3 regions of the Pseudomonas paraeruginosa genome follow, and region 3 is predicted to be linked to each of the others. Evidence: predicted binding sites of a transcription regulator. Region 3 holds the regulator's gene; each other region holds the start of a gene.
The links. Region 3 encodes sigma-54, which starts transcription at its own class of promoters, with help from an activator protein. Its sites were predicted from a motif close to ANTGGCATNNANNTTGCTNT; they were not measured.
Positions count from the first base shown of each region.

Region 1 (4,207 bases), 940 kb from region 3:
GATCAGCGCCACGGCGAGGACGTAGAACCAGCTGGCGTTGGTGATGATCCACTGCTGGACGTGGTTGAACAGCGATTGCGCTTCTTCCTGGAGCAGGACGGTGAACAGCACCAGGGCCAGGATCAGGGCGGCGGAGGTAAAGAAAACCGGAGGGTTCAGGGTGCTCCGGGGTGCGGTGGGTGTCTCCATATACGCTAGCTCTCCTTGTGATCGGATTGCCCGCCGAAGGCGGAAGACGAAACAGCCTAACACATTCTGATAGCTAATCTGATTCGAGCGGATAGGATCGATAGTTTTGATGAATTGTCAGGGCCTCAACCTGACGCTGACGGCCGGTATTGCAGGGCTTCCGCGAGGTGCTGGCGCTCGATGTGCTGCCTTTCGTCCAGATCGGCCAGCGTCCGGGCTACCTTGAGTATGCGATGCAAGGCGCGCAAGGAAAGTTCCAGGCGCTCTCCGGCAGCCTCCAGCCAGCGACGGTCCGCTTCGGCGAGCGCACAGTTGCGGTGCATGCCCAGCAGGTCGAGGTGGGCGTTGGCACAGCCCTGGCGGGCCAGTTGCCGTTGCCGTGCGGCGCTGACCCGCTCGCTGACCTCGCGGGTGGTGGTTTCGCCGCGGCCCGGCTGCAGGCTGGTGCTTTCGCGGAGCACGCTGACGTGCAGGTCGATGCGCTCGAGCAGCGGTCCGGAGAGCTTGCCGCGATAGCGCTGGACCTGCTCCGGGGTGCAGCGGCAGCGGCCGCTGGGATCGCCGAGGTAGCCGCAGGGGCAGGGGTTCATCGCCGCCACCAGTTGGAAGCGCGCGGGAAAGCGCACCCGGCCGTTGGCTCGGGCGATGACGATCTCGCCGCTTTCCAGCGGCTCGCGCAGCACTTCCAGGACCTTGCGGTCGAACTCCGGCAGTTCGTCGAGGAACAGCACGCCCTGGTGCGCCAGGGTGATCTCGCCCGGCTGCGGGCGGCTGCCGCCGCCGACCAGCGCCGGTGCCGAGGCGGAGTGGTGTGGCTGGCGGAACGGCCGCTGCGGCCAGTGGCTGAGCGGGACGTGGCTGGCCACCGAATGGATCGCCGCGACCTCCAGCGCCTCGTCCTCGCCGAGCGTCGGCAGCAGGCCGGGCAGGCGGCTGGCCAGGAGCGTCTTGCCGGTGCCCGGCGGGCCGCTGAACAGGAGGTTGTGCGCGCCGGCGGCGGCAACCAGCAGGGCGCGCTTGGCCGTTGCCTGGCCCTGTACCTCGGCCAGGTCGGGATAGGGGCACGGTTCGCGGAGCAGCCCGCGCGCCTGGTAGGGCGACAGCGGCGACTGGCCGGAGAGGTGCCCGGCGATCTCCAGCAGGTGCTCGACCGCGTACACCGTCAGGCCGCTGGCCAGGCTGGCTTCTTCGGCATTTTCCTTCGGCACCACCAGAACTCGTCTTGCGTCGCGCGCCGCCATCGCGGCCGGCAATACGCCCCGTACCGGTCGGATCGCGCCGGACAGGGCCAGCTCGCCAAGGCACTCCAGGCCAGCGAGGGCGGCGCCGGGCAACTGGCCGCTGGCGGAGAGGATGCCGAGGGCGATGGCCAGGTCGAAGCGGCCGCCGTCCTTGGGCAGGTCGGCGGGGGCGAGGTTGAGGGTGATGCGCCGGGCGGGAAAGTCGAAGCCGGCGTTGAGCAGGGCGCTGCGCACGCGGTCCTTGCTCTCGCGTACCGCGGTCTCCGGCAGGCCGACCAGGGTCAGCGAGGGCAGGCCGTTGGCCAGGTGCGCCTCGACGCTGACGCAGGGTGCTTCGACGCCGACCTGGGCTCGGCTATGGACAATCGCCAGGGACATGGATCGCTCCTTGATCTCACGCCGCTCGCAGGAGGTTGGCGGATCAGTCGGCGGGCGGCGTCAGCTTGCTTTCGAGTTCCGCCACCTTGGCCTCCAGGGCTTCCAGGCGCGCGCGGGTGCGGGCGAGGACCAGCATCTGGCTGTCGAATTCCTCGCGGCTGACCAGGTCGAGCTTGCCGAAGGCGCTCTGCATCAGGGCGCGGAACTGCGACTCCAGCTCGGCCCTGGGCAACGGCGATTCGCCGGCGAACAGGCGGCTGGCTTGTTGGCTGAGGGCTTCGAAGACGGCTTTGGGCGGCAGCATGGCGAGGGTTCCGGTAACGAGTGGGCGGCAGTCTAGCACGATGTCGGAGTGGCTCGCGGAAGGGCGGTTGCACACTTTTTGCGCAACCGTCGGAGCGCCACTGCGCCGATTTGGTGCGCTGCCTGCGGGCCGGCAAGCCGCGTGACACCTGGGTTTACCGCTAAGGGCTTGAAAATCGGCGGATTTGCCGGAGCTGGCAAGCTTTCTGCTTTGGCCCGGATGAGGCGTGCACTGAAGCAGTACCGGTGCGGCAGATGAGGCGGTTGCGGGAGGCCGGCGGGTCGCGGCATCGAACGGCCGCAACAGGGCCAGGTCGGGGCGGAGGCCTCCGATCGTGCTTCCCAGAGGGACCGGCGCGTTACAAAGCCAGACACTGCGCTTAGACTGTCCTCGGGTTCGTTTTCCTGGGGCGAGTCCACCAAACACGGGAGAGAGTTTCATGAAGCTAGTCACTGCCATCATCAAGCCGTTCAAGTTGGACGACGTCCGCGAGTCGTTGTCCGAGATCGGTGTGCAGGGCATCACGGTGACCGAGGTCAAGGGTTTCGGCCGGCAGAAGGGCCACACCGAACTGTATCGCGGCGCCGAGTACGTGGTCGACTTCCTGCCCAAGGTGAAGATCGACGTGGCGATCGCCGACGACCAGCTGGACCGCGTCATCGAGGCGATCACCAAGGCGGCCAACACCGGCAAGATCGGTGACGGCAAGATCTTCGTGGTGAACCTGGAACAGGCCATCCGCATCCGTACCGGCGAAACCGATACCGACGCGATCTAAGCCCAACCGAACCCCCAAAAAGCCCCAGGAGAATACCAACATGACTCTGCGCAAGATCGCAGGGCTAGGAGCCCTATTGTCCCTCGCTTTGCCGGGCGTCGCCCTGGCCGCCGAGGAGCCCGTCCTGAACAGTGGCGACACCGCCTGGATGCTGATCTCCACTGCGCTCGTCCTGCTCATGACCATTCCCGGCCTGGCGCTGTTCTATGGCGGCATGGTGCGAGCGAAGAACGTGCTGTCGATCATGATGCAGTGCTTCGCCATCACCGGCCTGATCACCATCCTCTGGGTGGTCTACGGCTACAGCCTGGCGTTCGACACCGCCGGGATGGAAAAGGGCGTTCTCAATTTCAACTCCTTCGTCGGCGGGCTGGACAAGGCGTTCCTCAGCGGCCTGACCACCACCGGCCTGACTTCCGCCAGCGCGCTGTTCCCGGAAAGCGTGTTCATCACCTTCCAGCTGACCTTCGCGATCATCACCCCGGCGCTGATCGTCGGTGCCTTCGCCGAGCGCATGAAGTTCTCGGCGATGCTGATCTTCATGGCGGTCTGGTTCACCGTGGTCTACGCGCCGATCGCGCACATGGTCTGGAGCGGCGACGGCGCCCTGATGTGGGACTGGGGCGTGCTGGACTTCGCCGGCGGCACCGTGGTGCACATCAACGCCGGTATCGCCGGCCTGGTCGCCTGCCTGGTGCTGGGCAAGCGCAAGGGCTACCCGACCACTCCGATGGCGCCGCACAACCTCGGCTACACCCTGGTCGGCGCGGCCATGCTGTGGATCGGCTGGTTCGGCTTCAATGCCGGTTCCGCCGCTGCCGCCAACGGCACCGCCGGGATGGCCATGCTGGTGACCCAGATCGCCACCGCCGCGGCGGCGCTGGCCTGGATGTTCGCCGAGTGGATCACCCACGGTAAGCCGAGCGCCCTGGGCATCGCCTCCGGGGTGGTCGCCGGCCTGGTGGCCATCACTCCGGCCGCCGGCACCGCCGGCCCGATGGGCGCGCTGGTCATCGGCCTGGCCTCCGGGGTGATCTGCTTCTTCGCCGCCACCAGTCTCAAGCGCGCGCTGAAGTACGACGATTCGCTCGACGCCTTCGGCGTGCATGCGGTCGGCGGTATCGTCGGTGCGTTGCTCACCGGGATCTTCGCGGCGCCGTCGCTAGGCGGCTTCGGCAGCGTGGAAGACATCGGCGCGCAGTTCTTCGTGCAGTTCAAGGGAGTGGCCTTCACCGTGGTCTACACTGCGGTGGTGACCTTCGTCATCCTCAAGGTGCTGGACCTGGTCATGGGCCTGCGCGTCACCGAGGAAGAAGA
Region 1 is NZ_CP020560.1:5,782,664-5,786,870, reverse strand. Features, by position in the region: gene betT (choline BCCT transporter BetT) at 1-189, opposite strand, end outside; gene B7D75_RS27385 (YifB family Mg chelatase-like AAA ATPase) at 315-1,808, opposite strand; gene B7D75_RS27380 (accessory factor UbiK family protein) at 1,852-2,112, opposite strand; gene glnK (P-II family nitrogen regulator) at 2,552-2,890, shown strand; gene B7D75_RS27370 (ammonium transporter) at 2,931-4,207, shown strand, end outside.
Region 1: glnK (P-II family nitrogen regulator) is a predicted target of sigma-54. The motif match lies at 2,305-2,324, and genes of this name have one in related genera.

Region 2 (4,207 bases), 1.4 Mb from region 3:
GCCACGTCGAGGATCGGTTGCAGGCGGCTGGCCTGGATGCCTTCGACGATGTAGGCGCTGACCCCGGACTGGATCGCGCGGCGCATCACGCCCGGGTCGTGTTCGTCGGTGAACATCACGATCGGTCGCGGCTGGTCGCGACTTAGCAGGCAGACCTGTTCCATCACGTCGCGGCCCGGGGACTCGGTGTCGATCAGGATCACGTCCGGACGCAATGTTTCGACGCGGGCCGGAAGGTCGACGGTCAGCCCCGATTCGTCGACCACCTCGAAACCGCTCTCGAGCAGGGCGGTCCTGAGGCGTCCGACCTTCTTCGGGGTATCGTTGATCAGCAGGATACGCAGCATGGCGGGCGCACCAGGGTCAGAGGACGATGCCCTGGCCGGCGTCGGCCAGGGCATGGATCGGGAAGCTGCGGGCGTAGCCGGCGGGGTCGCTGCCGTCCCAGGTGCGGCCGTCCATCAGCGTCGAACTGCGCATGTCGCCGCCCTCCATGTTCAGGCCGAGGGCGCTGGCGGCGTCGCGATACAGCGCGGTCTGCTGCACCGCGCGAGCGATGGCCAGGTAGTCCGGGTCCTCGCGCAGCAGGCCCCAGCGGCGGAACTGGGTCATGAACCACAGGCCGTCGGAGAGCCAGGGCCGGTTGACCGCGCCCTCGCCGAAGAAACGCAGCGGATGGGGATCCTGCCAGGCGTTGCCGAGGCCATCCTGGTAGCGGCCGAGGAAGCGCGGCTGGATCGCGCCGAGCGGCGCGTCTACATAGTCGCGGCCACTGATCAGCTGCGCGGTGCCCAGGCGGTTCTCGGCGTTCCGTTCGATGAAGCGGCTGGCGTCGAGGACCGCCATCACCAGCGCGCGGGCAGTGTTCGGATGGGTGTCGACGAAGGCGCGGGTGGCGCCGAGGACCTTTTCCGGGTGGTCCGGCCAGATCGCCTGGCTGGTGGCGATGGTGAAGCCCTGGCCCTGCTCCACGGCCAGGGCGCCCCAGGGGCCGCCGGCGCAGAAACCGTCGATGCGCCCGGCCTGGAGGTGGCTGACCATCTGCGCCGGCGGAACCACCACGCTGTGCACGTCGTGCAGCGGATCCAGGCCGATGCTCGCCAGCCAATAGTTCAGCCACAGGGCGTGGGTGCCGGTGGGAAAGGTCTGCGCCAGGGTCAGGCATGCACCATTCTGGCGCCGATGGCGGAGCAGTGCCTCGGGACTGGTCACGCCCGCGCGCTTCAGCGATTCGGAAAGATTGATCGCCTGGCCGTTCTGGCACAAACCCATGAGTACCGCCATATCGCGCGGCGGGCTGCCGCCGAGACCCAGCTGCACGCCGTAGACCAGGCCGTAGAGGCACTGGGCGGCGTCCAGTTCGCCATTCAGCAGCTTGTCGCGCAGGGTGGCCCAGGACGGCTGGCGCCTGAGGTTGAGGGTCAGGCCGTAGGGTTGGGCGAAGCCCTGGGTGGCGGCGACGATCAGCGAGGCCGAGTCGGTCAGCGCCATGAAGCCGATGTCCAGGGCGCTCTTTTCCGGTGCGTCGGAGCCGCCGACCCAGGCCTGGTTGCGTATCGCTCTGTCTGTCATCGTCACCTCGTATACGGCGGGGCGGTACGCTCGCCCCTTGTCCGGCGTGCAGGCGCCATCGCTGGCGCGCACCATCGCCGGGGCAGCAGCAAGCGCTATGCCAGGAGGCGGCGGACCTTCGCGCGGGCAAGAAAAAGCCCCGCACGGGGCGGGGCTTCTTCGACGCGTCGCTGGGATCAGGCCTGGACGACCGGGATCTTGGCGTTCGCGGCCGCTTCGCGGAACTCGGCGATCTGGTCGAAGCTCAGGTAGCGGTAGACGTCGGCAGCCATGCTGTCGATGTCCTTCGCGTAGGCCATGTACTCCTCGACGGTCGGCAGCTTGCCGAGGATCGAGGAGACCGCCGCCAGCTCGGCCGAGGCCAGGAACACATCGGTGGCGTCGCCCAGACGGTTCGGGAAGTTGCGGGTCGAGGTGGAGACCACGGTGGAGCCGGTCTGGACGCGAGCCTGGTTGCCCATGCACAGCGAGCAGCCCGGCATTTCCATGCGCGCGCCAGCCTTGCCGTAGATGCCGTAGTAGCCTTCCTCGGTCAGCTGGTGGGCGTCCATCTTGGTCGGCGGGGCCAGCCACAGACGGGTCGGGATACCGCCCTTGACCTTGTCAAGCAGCTTGCCGGCGGCGCGGAAGTGACCGATGTTGGTCATGCAGGAGCCGATGAACACCTCGTCGATCTTGCGGCCCTGTACGCTCGACAGCAGGCGCGCGTCGTCCGGGTCGTTCGGCGCGCAGAGCACGGGCTCCTTGACGTCGGCCAGGTCGATCTCGATCACCGCGGCGTACTCGGCATCCTTGTCGGCTTCCAGTAGCTCCGGCTTGGCCAGCCAGGCTTCCATCGCCTGGGCGCGACGCTCCAGGGTGCGCGGGTCGCCGTAGCCTTCGCCGATCATCCAGCGCAGCAGGGTGATGTTGGACTTCAGGTACTCGGCGATCGCCTGTTCCGGCAGCTTGATGGTGCAGCCGGCGGCGGAACGCTCGGCCGAGGCGTCGGACAGCTCGAAGGCCTGCTCCACGGTCAGGTCGTTGAGGCCTTCGATCTCGAGGATGCGGCCGGAGAAGATGTTCTTCTTGCCTTTCTTCTCGACGGTCAGCAGGCCCTGCTGGATCGCGTAGTAGGGGATCGCATGGACCAGGTCACGCAGGGTGATGCCCGGTTGCAGCTTGCCCTTGAAGCGCACCAGCACCGACTCCGGCATGTCCAGCGGCATCACCCCGGTGGCGGCGGCGAAGGCCACCAGGCCGGAGCCGGCCGGGAAGGAGATGCCGATCGGGAAGCGGGTGTGCGAGTCGCCGCCGGTGCCGACGGTATCGGGCAGCAGCATGCGGTTCAGCCAGCTGTGGATGATGCCGTCGCCCGGACGCAGGGACACGCCGCCGCGGGTCATGATGAAGTCGGGCAGGGTGTGGTGGGTCTTGACGTCGATCGGCTTCGGATAGGCCGCGGTGTGGCAGAAGGACTGCATCACCAGGTCGGCGGAGAAGCCGAGGCAGGCGAGGTCTTTCAGCTCGTCGCGGGTCATCGGGCCGGTGGTGTCCTGGGAGCCGACGGTGGTCATCTTCGGTTCGCAGTAGGTGCCCGGACGCACGCCCTGACCTTCCGGCAGGCCGCAGGCGCGACCGACCATCTTCTGCGCCAGGGTGAAGCCCTTGCCGCTGTCGGCCGGGGCTTCCGGCTTGCGGAACAGGTCGGAGGCGCCCAGGCCCAGCTCGGCGCGGGCCTTCTCGGTCAGGCCACGGCCGACGATCAGCGGAATACGGCCGCCGGCGCGGACTTCGTCGAGCAGGACCGGGGTCTTCAGCTCGAAGGTGGTGACCACTTCGCCGCTGTCGTGGCGAACGACCTTGCCTTCATAGGGGTACACGTCGATGACGTCGCCCATGGCCAGGTTGGTGCAGTCGAACTCGATCGGCAGGGCGCCGGCATCTTCCATGGTGTTGTAGAAGATCGGCGCGATCTTGGTGCCGAAGCAGAAGCCGCCGGCACGCTTGTTCGGCACGAACGGAATGTCGTCGCCGAAGAACCACAGCACCGAGTTGGTGGCGGACTTGCGCGAGGAGCCGGTGCCGACCACGTCGCCGACGTAGGCGACCGGGAAGCCCTTGGCCTTGACCGCTTCGATCTGCTTCAGCGGACCGACCGAGCCCGGCTGGACCGGCTCGATGCCGTCGCGGGCCATCTTCAGCATGGCCAGGGCGTGCAGCGGGATGTCCGGGCGCGACCAGGCGTCGGGGGCGGGGGAGAGGTCGTCGGTGTTGGTTTCGCCGGGGACCTTGAACACGGTGAGGGTCAGCTTTTCCGGGACTTCCGGCTTGGCCTTGAACCACTCGCCATCGGCCCAGGACTGCAGCACGGACTTGGCCGCGGCATTGCCCTTCTTGGCGCGTTCGGCGACGTCGTGGAAGGCGTCGAACATCAGCAGGGTGTGCTTCAGCTGATCGGCGGCGATGCTGGCCAGTTCGGCATCGTCCAGCACCTCGACCAGGGTGGCGATGTTGTAGCCGCCCTGCATGGTGCCCAGCAGCTCGACGGCACGTTGCTTGTCGATAAGGGGGGAGGTGGCTTCGCCTTTGACGATGGCGGAAAGGAAACCGGCCTTGACGTAGGCGGCTTCGTCGACGCCCGGCGGTACACGGT
Region 2 is NZ_CP020560.1:3,409,905-3,414,111, reverse strand. Features, by position in the region: gene B7D75_RS16100 (ANTAR domain-containing response regulator) at 1-347, opposite strand, end outside; gene B7D75_RS16095 (CmpA/NrtA family ABC transporter substrate-binding protein) at 364-1,572, opposite strand; gene acnB (bifunctional aconitate hydratase 2/2-methylisocitrate dehydratase) at 1,749-4,207, opposite strand, start outside.
Region 2: B7D75_RS16095 (CmpA/NrtA family ABC transporter substrate-binding protein) is a predicted target of sigma-54. The motif match lies at 1,658-1,677, and genes of this name have one in related genera.

Region 3 (4,207 bases):
GTTCAGGGCGGTGCTCTTGCCCGACCCCGAGCGGCCACTGACGATGATCAGGCGCATGTCATTGCCCGTTCTGTACGTCTACCACGATCTGATAAAGCGCTTCGGCACTGGGAGCGCTGCGCAGGCGCTCGCGTACGTCGGCACGGTCGAGCATGGCGGCGATCTGCCGGAGCAGTTCGAGGTGTTCTTCGGTCGCGGCCTCCGGTACCAGGAGGACGAAGACCAGGTCGACCGGCGCGCCGTCCAGCGCGTCGAAGTCCACCGGGGCATCCAGATGCAGCACGGCGCTGATCGGGCTCTGGCAGCCGGCCAGGCGGCAGTGTGGAATGGCGATGCCATTGCCGAAGCCAGTGGAGCCGAGCTTTTCCCGGGCCACCAGGTTTTCGAAGATGTCCTGGGCGTCGAATTCCGGCAGCTCCCTGGCTACCAGGTTGGCGATTTGTTCGAGGACGCGTTTCTTGCTGCCGCCCGGCACGTTCACGAGGGAACGGCCGGGGGTCAGGATTTGCTCAAGTCGGATCATAGGGGAGGGGAGATCAGCGGGCGCCTACGCCTTGCTGCCGTTCGAGGTACTTCTCTTTGTGTTTGATCAGTTGACGGTCGAGTTTGTCGATCAGCAGGTCGATGGCCGCGTACATGTCCTCATGTTCCGCATTGGCCACGATCTCGCCACCGGCGACGCGCAGGGTGGCTTCGATCTTCTGCTTCAGTTTCTCGACCTCCATGATCACCTGCACATTGGTGATCTTGTCGAAATGGCGCTCCAGACGGCTCAGTTTCTCGCCGACATAGTCGCGCAGGGCGTCGGTCACATCCAGTTGATGGCCACTGATGTTGACTTGCATACCGCGTTCTCCTTGTTGCCCGTGTGTAAGTGGCAGGTTAGCAACCTGCCTCCGGAACACCTTGGCGTGGATCAACGTCACACCAGTCGCTTGCGCTCGCTCGAAGGGGCTATGCCCAGGGATTCGCGGTACTTGGCGACGGTGCGGCGAGCCACTTGAATGCCCTGTGCCTCCAGTAAACCAGCGATCTTGCTGTCGCTCAATGGCTTTTTCGCATTTTCCGCGGCCACCAGTTTCTTGATGATCGCGCGGATCGCGGTGGACGAGCATTCCCCGCCTTCGGCGGTGCTGACGTGACTTGAAAAGAAATATTTCAGCTCGAAAATACCGCGCGGCGTATGCATGTACTTCTGCGTGGTGACCCGCGAAATGGTCGACTCGTGCATGCCCACCGCTTCGGCGATGTCGTGCAGGACCAGCGGCTTCATGGCTTCCTCGCCGTAGTCGAGAAAGCCACGCTGGTGTTCGACGATCTGCGTCGCCACCTTCATCAGGGTCTCGTTGCGGCTCTGCAGGCTCTTGATGAACCAGCGCGCTTCCTGCAACTGGTTGCGCATGAAGGTATTGTCGGCACTGCTGTCGGCACGGCGGACCATGCCGGCATAGGTGGCGTTGACACGCAGGCGTGGCATCGCCTCCTGGTTCAGTTCCACCAGCCAGCGCTCGTTGTCCTTGCGCACGATGACGTCCGGGACGATGTATTCGGCCTCGCTCGACTCGATCTGCGAGCCGGGCCGTGGATGCAGGCACTGGATCAACTCGATGACCAGGCGCAACTCGTCTTCCTTGAGCTTCATGCGCCGCATCAACTGGCCGTAGTCGCGGCCGCCGAGCAGGTCGAGGTAGTCGGAAACCAGGCGCAGGGCTTCGTCCAGCCAGGGCGTGGCGGGTGGCAGCTGGCGCAGTTGCAGCAACAGGCACTCGCGCAGGTTGCGGGCGCCGATGCCGGCGGGCTCCAACTGCTGGATGCGGCGCAGCACGACTTCGACTTCGTCGAGCTCGACGTCCAGCTCCGGATCGAGGGCGGCGAGGATCTCCTCGAGGGACTCCTCCAGATAGCCGTCATTGTTGATGCTGTCGATGATGGTCACCGCGATCATGCGGTCGGTGTCCGACATCGGCGCCAGGTTCACCTGCCAGAGCAGGTGGCTGTGCAGGCTCTCGCCGCTGCTGGTGCGCGCGGTGAAGTCCCATTCGTCGTCGTCGCTGCTGGGCAGGCTGCTGGCGCTGGTCTGGTAGATGTCCTCCCAGGCGGTATCCACCGGCAGTTCGCTGGGGATGCGCTCGCTCCACTGGTCGTCGTCGAGGCTTTCTACGCTGGGCGTGGTGCTTTCCTGGAGGGCGCTCTCCTGCGGCGCGCTGGTTGCCTGTTCGGCGCCATCGGCGAGCGGGTCGCTGCCGTCGAAATCGTCGCCGTCTTCCTGGCGTTCGAGCATGGGATTGGATTCCAGCGCTTCCTGGATTTCCTGCTGGAGGTCCAGGGTGGAGAGCTGGAGGAGGCGTATGGCCTGTTGCAGCTGAGGCGTCATCGTCAGCTGCTGGCCCATCTTGAGGACTAGCGATGGTTTCATGGCTGAGGGCTTAGTACCTTATTCGCTGGTACCGGATGGCACCATCCACTACTACGGGTGCCGAGGTGGCGGCACCGCCAGGAAGCAAATTATATGCCTGAATTTTCGTACTTTGCCTAGGGTTGCTCCGAATAAATCATCCGCCCGTGGCGACACCTCTACCCGTAAAAACCGGGGACGTGCGAAACCGCTCCGGCAGGGCCGGAGGGCACGGTAGGAGATTTCTTCAGAGGCGGAACTCGTGCCCCAGGTAGACTTCCTTGACCAGGTCGTTGGCGAGGATGCTCTCGGCATCGCCTTCCGCGATCAACTGCCCATCATTGACGATATACGCCGTTTCGCAGATGTCCAGGGTCTCGCGGACGTTGTGGTCGGTGATGAGGATGCCGATACCCTTTGCCTTCAGGTGATGGATGATCTGCTTGATGTCGCCGACCGATATCGGGTCCACGCCGGCGAAGGGTTCGTCGAGGAGGATGAACTTCGGCGCGCTGGCCAGGGCCCGGGCGATTTCCACCCGGCGTCGCTCGCCGCCGGACAGGCTCATGCCGAGGTTGTCGCGGATATGGTGGATGTGGAACTCCTGCAGCAAGCCTTCCAGGGCGTCCTTGCGTCCGTTGCGATCGAGGTCGCTGCGGGTCTCGAGGATCGCCATGATGTTGTCGGACACCGACAGCTTGCGGAAGATCGAGGCCTCCTGCGGCAGGTAGCCGATACCGGCGCGCGCCCGCCCGTGCATCGGCAGGTGGGTGACGTTCTGCTCGTCGATGCGGACCACGCCCTGGTCGGCCTGCACCAGGCCGACGATCATGTAGAAGCAGGTGGTCTTGCCGGCACCGTTCGGGCCGAGGAGGCCGACGATCTGCCCGCTATCGATGGACATGCTGACGTCGCGGACGACTTGCCGGCCTTTATAGCTTTTGGCCAGGTGCTGGGCTCTGAGCGTTGCCATTACTGGGCCTTTTTCTTCGGCTGGATGACCATGTCGATGCGCGGGCGCGGACTGGTCACCTGGGAACCGGTGGCGCGGCCGGCGTTGACGATCTGGCGCTGGGTGTCGTAGACGATCTTCTCGCCTTCGAAGGTGTTGCCTTCCTGGATCACCTTGGCCTGGTCGATCAGCACGACCCGGTTCTGCGTGACGAAGTACTGGATGGTCAGGCCGTAGGCCTTGGTCACGTCCTTGTCAGGCGCGGGCTTCTGCTCGTAGTAGGCGGGCCTGCCGACCGAGGTCACCACCTCGACGTCGCCGTTCTTGTCCCGTTTCAGGGTCACGGTGTTACCGGTCAGCCTGGTGCTGCCCTGGGTCACCACGACATCGCCGCGGTAGACCGCGACGCCTTGCTTGTCATCCAGTTCGGCGCTGTCGGCCTGGACGCGGATCGGTTGCTCGCGATCCGAGGGCAGGGCCCATGCCAGGGAACTGCCGAGGACGGCAGTCAGACCGAATACAAGGGGGAGGGTGTTAACGAACCTCATGCTGACCTCTTACGTTGGACAGCAGGTGCATCCGGCTGTCTTTCAGATACGCTTTCATTCCAACAGCCGTCGTCACTCCATTGGCCGCGTCGATTTTAACGGCTTGCTCGGTCTGTGCATAATTCTTGTCGGGGAATACGGTCAGCCGGGTGGTGGTGAGGATGCTTGGCTGGCCCTTGGCATCGGTGCGCGCGACGCGCACGTCGTCGATCAGTTCGACTTCCTTGCCTTTCGGCCCGACTTCGGCGCGGGCGCTCTGGATATGCCAGGGCTGCACGTTGCCGCGGAACAGCAGCAGATCGGGGGTGGTGA
Region 3 is NZ_CP020560.1:4,838,227-4,842,433, reverse strand. Features, by position in the region: gene rapZ (RNase adapter RapZ) at 1-57, opposite strand, end outside; gene ptsN (PTS IIA-like nitrogen regulatory protein PtsN) at 59-523, opposite strand; gene hpf (ribosome hibernation-promoting factor, HPF/YfiA family) at 537-845, opposite strand; gene B7D75_RS22955 (RNA polymerase factor sigma-54) at 923-2,416, opposite strand; gene lptB (LPS export ABC transporter ATP-binding protein) at 2,643-3,368, opposite strand; gene lptA (lipopolysaccharide transport periplasmic protein LptA) at 3,368-3,895, opposite strand; gene lptC (LPS export ABC transporter periplasmic protein LptC) at 3,882-4,207, opposite strand, start outside.